One region of the Edaphobacter albus genome, then DNA from elsewhere that is predicted to be linked to it. Evidence: riboswitches for the same ligand, from Rfam matches in the RefSeq annotation. Region 1 holds a riboswitch; each other region holds the start of a gene.
What was found. Region 1 has a riboswitch for cobalamin ahead of H7846_RS08870 (TonB-dependent receptor). Riboswitches for the same ligand answer to the same signal wherever they lie in the genome.

Region 1 (2,262 bases):
AGATGGGATCGCTCTACATTACTCGCCCTACTCTTAAGGACTACACTGCTACCCGCCAAGAGCTCGAACAGCGTGCCAGCGATGTTCTTAATGCAGTTGCCTTGGGAGAACTCAAGCTTCGCATTGAGCACATCTATCCATTGATCAACGCTGCACACGCACACCGGGACCTCGAGGGCCGCAAAACAACGGGCAAACTTCTTCTGATCCCCTGAGAAATCTGAAAAAAGGTTCTGACTGCTCAGGAAAGCGGTGGCTAACGGGGTGAGTTCACCACCAATTACCATGGGGTGTCATCCTGAGCGAAGGCCGACGGCCGGAGTAGACGGATCTGCGGTTTTGCGATTGTACGAAAGCCGCTCTAGGAGTCTTCATGAACTCTCTTCGCGCCACCAATCTTCTCCTTGCGGCTGTTGCACTTCTGCTTGTAGTTCTCGTTCTGCGTCCGTTTCGTGAGCCTGACCCAGTCTTTGCGCAATCTCCCGATACGGATTACTTTTTCGAGCCTGGAACCTTTCTCGTACGTGCGCCGGATAATAGCCAGCAGGTCTATGCCAAGGTGGTCGTCGATCTGAGAAACGGCCGTGTCTGGGCGTTTCCCACGCTTACACCGCAGCCTTACCCCTCTGATCCTATTTACAATAAGCCACAGACTTCCCATCCCTTCCAGCTTGGTCGGTTTGCCCTTGAAGATACGAAGAAGTTCGTTCCCGAAGCGGGGGCGTCACGTTGAACCAGCAGCTCTTTGACTTCCTCTCTCCAAATGCCGCAAACTTGAAATACGCTGTTAACCTGCGGCTGCAATAAGTATGAGCCGCCATCTTTATCTTGTACCGCAACGAAATGTTCGGGAAGCGCGGTGAAATTCCGCCACTGCCCCGCAACTGTGATTCGCGCGCTCACAACGCAAGAGTGAATGCCGCCTGCTGGTTTCCACTGACGATCGTCGGGAAGGGAACAGCCATGATAGGTAGGCATGGAACGCGAAAGTCAGGAGACCGGTTTCGTTGTTGCACAATAGCCACGTTCCCGAGGGGGGAACGAGGAGTCGATCTTCCATGCATGCATCCGCGCGTTCGTCAGCGGCCCTGTCTATCTCTCGTCTCTTCGCTGTTTTTGCGGTCGGTTTTTTTGCAATCGCGTCTGCACACGCAGTAATTGTTCGCGGTACCGTTACGGATCCGCTCGGTGCTTCCATTCCGGGCGCTCGCGTTCAGCTGATTCAGGGCAAAGGGATTGCTGGTTCTGCTGTCAGCGGTTCCGATGGGTCTTTTGAGATTCGTAGCACAGCCTCCGGTCGATTTATCCTCTTGAGCTCGGCGCCAACGTTTTCTCCGGGGATCGGGCAGGGCTTCTATGGTGGACGCACCGACGTTGTTACGCGGAACGTCACCCTTGAGATCGCATCGGTTACGGCGCAGGTCACGGTCACCGCCACTGGAATCCCCACGCCCATTCAGCAGGCAAGCTCTGCCATTAATCTCATTCCGTTCAGCGCGCTTCAGACCCGCGTTGGTCTTATCGATGACCTCCGTCAGTCACCGGGAGTCAACGTGGTTCAGTCTGGACAGTATGGTGGTGTCAGCTCACTCTTTGTGCGCGGTGGAAATTCTGATGCCAACAAAGTCATGATCGATGGTGTTACTACCGAGGATATCGGAGGTCGTTTTGACTTTGGCACGGTCTCTTCGACGGCGCTTGATGGTCTCGAACTCTATCGCGGACCGAACAGTGTTCTCTATGGTTCTGATGCCGGGGCCTCTGTGGTCAACTTCACCTCACCTCGCGGAGCGACCCTTCGGCCTATTCTGAATTACTCTGGCGATGCGGGCAACTTCCACACCTGGCGGAATGAGGCGACTCTTAGCGGAACCCACAACAGGCTCGACTATTATGGAGCCTTCTCACGCTTCGATACTTCGAATTCGATTCCCATGGATCGCTATCACTCCTCCACAAGTGCGGCCAATCTGGGATACAATATCACCGCGAATACTTCCTTGCGCTTCACAATCCGCAATGGAGTTTCAGCGGTAGGGCTTCCCGGAGCCTATAGTTTTTACGGGATCGCATCGGCTGGGAAACAGTCTGACCAGGACCTTTATTCTGGAGCCACTCTTGAGAACCGCTGGCGTGGCAAATGGCATAACCTCGTTCGCTATGGCATCGCGCGTAAACGTGAACAGGCCGTTACTTTCTATCCTGTCGGCGAGGCCGTCGATTATCCCGGTTACGGTGGGTTTCCTGGATACACGCTTTATT
Region 2 (2,262 bases), 760 kb from region 1:
ACAACGGTCTCTGCCGCCGCGCGTGAACAAGTTGTGCCTACCATGAATGCCTCTGCGAGCGTTACCTGCTCGCTCGATAATCCTGAAACCTGCGAAGCCTGCCAGTAACGGAGATCCATTATGTCCACCGCCACGCCCCATGCCATCCTCGATCCCGGCCTCTCCCTCACGCTTCGGCCCATGCGTTATCCCGTCTTCTTTGAGATGTTCAAGGATGGAATCCGCAATACCTGGACCGTCGAAGAGGTCGACTTCTCAACTGATCTTGTCGACCTTCGCTCGCGCCTGACTCCTGCGGAGACTCACCTGATCCAGCGCCTCGTCGCTTTTTTCGCAACCGGCGATTCGATCGTCTCCAACAATCTCGTCCTGAATCTCTACAAGCACATCAACTCGCCGGAAGCCCGGCTCTACCTCTCCCGCCAGCTCTTTGAAGAGGCCGTGCATGTGCAGTTCTATCTCACCTTGTTGGACAACTACGTTCCCGATCACGAAGCGCGTGCCGCAGCCTTTGCTGCAGTCGAGAACATCCCTTCCATCACCAAGAAGGCGCAGTTCTGCATGCGTTGGATGGATTCGATCCAGAAGCTGGACGAGCTGCGCACGCCACAGGAGCGCAAGCAGTTCCTCTTGAACCTGGTTTGCTTTGCCGGATGCATTGAGGGTCTTTTCTTCTTCGCCGCCTTTGCTTATGTCTACTTCCTTCGTTCCCGTGGCCTGCTCAATGGATTAGCAGCCGGAACCAACTGGGTCTTCCGCGACGAGAGTTGCCATCTTGAATTCGCTTTCGAAGTTGTCAACGTCGTCCGCGCTGAAGAACCCGGGCTCTTCGACGAGGAACTCCAGCAACAGATCGTCGAGATGATGAAAGAAGCCGTCGACTGCGAGCTGCAGTTCGCTGCAGACCTTCTCTCCGGCGGAGTCGCTGGGCTTTCCGTTCGCGAGATGCAGCAGTACCTGGAATATGTCGCCGATTCACGTGTTGTACGATTGGGAATGCAGCCGATCTTCGGGTCGAAGAATCCCTTCGCGTTCATGGAACTGCAAGACGTGCAGGAGCTGACAAACTTTTTTGAACGGCGCGTCTCGGCCTATCAGGTCGCAGTCGCAGGGGAGGTCGCCTTTCACGAGGATTTCTAAGTAGGCAAAGTCCTACCTAACCACAATCATCATTAGCCTTCGCGGTGCCGATCTCAGTATCGGCTTAAAAGGGAATCCGGTAAGAATCCGGAACTGCCCCGCAGCGGTAAGCAGGAACGAAAGCTTCAAAAAGCACTGGTTCAAAACTGGGAAGCTGAAGCAAGTAGGTAGCCTGCAAAGTCCGAAGACCTGCCGTGAAGGTATTACTCGTCCGCCTCCGAGGGGAGGGAGAGATGGCAATGGCGCATAGATCTGTGTAGTCCCATCGTCACCTTTCTCTTCTCCTTAGGCCGTAATTAAGGAGAAAGAAATGGCATTTCCAAAGACTGGTAATCTCGGATTCCCGCGCATGGGAGCGCACCGCGAGCTGAAGTTTGCTCTCGAAGGCTTCTGGAGCGGCAAGCAAGACGAAGCATCCCTGCTTAGCGTTGCGCGTCAACTGCGCACTGAACACTGGAAGTTACAACACGCAGCAGGAATTACCACGCCTCCTTCCAACGACTTTTCTCTCTACGATCACGTCCTCGACATGGTAGCCACTCTGGGAGCAATTCCAAAGCGGTACGCTCACCAGGGCGGTCCCGTACCTCTCGCGACTTACTTTGCCATGGCTCGTGGCTCTGCCAACGCTCCTGCAATGGAGATGACCAAATGGTTCGACACGAATTACCACTACGTCGTCCCTGAGTTCGAACCAGGAATGAAGTATGCTCTGCTTTCGGCTAAAGTTGTCGACGACTATCTCGAAGCCAAGTCGCTCGGTATCGAGACAAGACCAGTTCTGCTTGGCCCCGTCTCCTTCGTTCTCTTGGGCAAACCGACGGACAATAACGTCACTCGCACGAGCGTACTCGAAGCTATTCTCCCGCTCTACTCCACGCTGCTCTCACAACTCCAAGCCGCTGGTGCCGAGTGGGTCCAGATCGACGAACCCTGCCTCTGCCTCGATCTGAACGACGAAGCGCGGTTGTTCTACCAAAAGGCCTATGCAATCCTGCGGGGAGTTGTATCGCCCAAGCTGATGCTCACAACTTATTTTGGCGATCTCGCCGAAAACCTCGATCTTGCCTTAAGCCTTGGCACAGAAGGCCTGCATCTCGATCTGGTCCGTGCACCACAACA
Region 3 (2,262 bases), 760 kb from region 1:
GTAGAGATCGCGTGCTTTGACCTGCCGGATATATTTCTTCTGTTGTTCAGCTTCTTCATAGGCACGATCAAAGTCGTCTCCAAAGAGATCGGGCAGATGCGGTACATCTTTCGGGTCGAAGAGAGACCATGTCTCATCCTGATCGACACGGCGCATGAAGAGATCGGGAATCCAGTTGGCCAGGTTCAGGTTGTAGGTTCTGCGTGCCTGATCGCCAGTATTGTCGCGCATCTCCAGGAAGGATTCGACGTCGGCATGCCACGGTTCCAGGTAGACGCAGCAGGCTCCTTTGCGCTTGCCTCCCTGATTGACTGCAGCAACAGACGCGTCCAGAGTGCGCAGCCAGGGAACGATGCCGTTGGAGAGGCCATTGGTTGCGCGGATCAAGGAGCCTTCTGAGCGAACGCGATGAAATGCGAGTCCGATGCCCCCAGAGAACTTCGACAGCATGGCGATCTGTTTGTAAGCGTCATAGATGGATTCCAGAGAGTCTTTGGGGGAATCGAGAAGATAGCACGACGACATCTGCGAGTGCTTGGTCCCGCTGTTGAACAATGTTGGGGAACTCGGCAGATAGTCATGCGATGCCATGAGACGGTAAAACTCTACCGCCTCGTGAACGCGTGTGGAGAGTCCAGCGGAGACACGCATAAAGAAGTACTGCGGTGTCTCAATGACCTGTCGGCTGATGGGATGTCGAAGCAGATAGCGATCGTAGACCGTCCGCAGGCCGAAGTATTCAAAGCGGTCGGAGAAGCGATCGTCGATGGCGCTGTTGAGCTTGCGAGCATTGGCGGCTATGAACTCGGCAGTGTCTTTGGAGACGACGCCTTCGCGATGGCCAGTCTCGATGGATTGTGAGAATGAATAGATGTTCTGGCCGGCAACTTCTTTTTCGATTGTGGCCAGTAGCAGGCGTGCTGCTAGTCGGGAATACTCAGGCTCTTCAGCGATGAGAGCCGCCGCGGTCTGGATAGAGATGGCGTCCAACTCGCGAGTGCTCGCTCCATCGAAGAGTCCGCCGATGGTTTTGCTGGCAACCCGGATGGGGTCAACGTGAGACAGTCCATGGCAGCAACGCTCTACAGCACGGACAATCTTGTTGACATTGACGGGCTCAAGCGCACCGTTGCGTTTGCGCACCTGCATTTGGGGAACGACATCGGCAGGTGGGAAATGGGGATCGACTTCGGTCAGGGTCGCTTGTGCCGCCATGGGGAGTCTCCTTTTCCCCGAGCGGATGAAGCGGAGACGTCTGCTGAAAGCAAGCGCAACCACCGCACCTTCCCCTCGGAGGTGTGTGAAATCGCTTCAAGGCAGGTCTTCGGACTCTGCAGGCTACCTACTTGCTCCGGCTTCCCAGCTTTTCAGCCAGTGCCATGGTGGAGCTTTCGTTCCTGCTTACCGCTGCGGGGCAGCTCCGGATTTTCACCGGATTCCCTTTTCAGCCCTGACCGAGCAGGTCAGGACACCGTGAAGTTCACTCACTATAACAAGGGTAATGTTTCAGGTCAATGACTATATGTTGTGGATATGTTGCGATTCTTTCCTGATGAAAACAAGCGGCTTGGCCCAGTTTGGACACGCAAACTATTTCTTAAATCCAGCAAATGTTTTTCATCGATGAATGGTGCCCGGAGGGGGACTTGAACCCCCACAACCCTTTCAGGTCCGCGGATTTTAAGTCCGCTGCGTCTGCCGATTTCGCCATCCGGGCGTATAGGAAGGAGTAGCCTCTCCCATGCTAATTCAGGGAGAGCCGAGTACGAAGCTTCTCGGCGAGAGGCTCGCCGGATTCTGTCCACAGCAGGCGGCCTGAGATTCCAGAGTTTTTCTCGACAGATAAGGTGAAGGCGAGCAGCATTTCAACATTTTGCTGGATATGTTTCTTTGCCTCTTCATCCAGATCGACTCCGGTTTCCTCATCCATGACCCATGGGGTGTCCAGGCCGAAGTCAACGCGGATATGGCCGTTCTGTTCATAGGCTCCGCGGTCGAACTCCGGGCCAAAGCCGATAACCTTTACCGTTGAGGGGTGGGGGCGCCAGAGGACATCGAGGGCTGCTTCCGCCAGTGGAGCAGGATTACTTTCCGGCATCCAGAGATTCCACTTCATCTCGAACTCATAAGCCATATCTTCATGGAACTGTTCGGTGGCTTCTTTGACAGCATTTTCGATGATGGAGCTTTCTGTGGACTCAGCGCGATCGTCGTTGACGTAGATGCGTTGGTAGATCGGCGATTCAGTGAAATCGATGGGGT

Region 2: linked by a shared signal. The riboswitch ahead of metE (5-methyltetrahydropteroyltriglutamate--homocysteine S-methyltransferase) and the one ahead of H7846_RS08870 (TonB-dependent receptor) in region 1 are both predicted to bind cobalamin.
Region 3: linked by a shared signal. The riboswitch ahead of H7846_RS12030 (ribonucleoside-diphosphate reductase subunit alpha) and the one ahead of H7846_RS08870 (TonB-dependent receptor) in region 1 are both predicted to bind cobalamin.

What each region holds. Positions count from the first base shown of each region.
Region 1 covers NZ_CP060393.1:2,122,807-2,125,068, forward strand. The annotation lists gene H7846_RS08860 (quinone oxidoreductase family protein) at 1-215, shown strand, start outside; gene H7846_RS08865 (hypothetical protein) at 374-733, shown strand; cobalamin riboswitch at 825-1,021, shown strand; gene H7846_RS08870 (TonB-dependent receptor) at 1,059-2,262, shown strand, end outside.
Region 2 covers NZ_CP060393.1:2,887,008-2,889,269, forward strand. The annotation lists gene H7846_RS12030 (ribonucleoside-diphosphate reductase subunit alpha) at 1-108, shown strand, start outside; gene H7846_RS12035 (ribonucleotide-diphosphate reductase subunit beta) at 121-1,140, shown strand; cobalamin riboswitch at 1,166-1,351, shown strand; gene metE (5-methyltetrahydropteroyltriglutamate--homocysteine S-methyltransferase) at 1,451-2,262, shown strand, end outside.
Region 3 covers NZ_CP060393.1:2,883,669-2,885,930, reverse strand. The annotation lists gene H7846_RS12030 (ribonucleoside-diphosphate reductase subunit alpha) at 1-1,215, opposite strand, end outside; cobalamin riboswitch at 1,299-1,491, opposite strand; tRNA gene H7846_RS12025 (tRNA-Leu) at 1,629-1,717, opposite strand; gene H7846_RS12020 (hypothetical protein) at 1,745-2,262, opposite strand, start outside.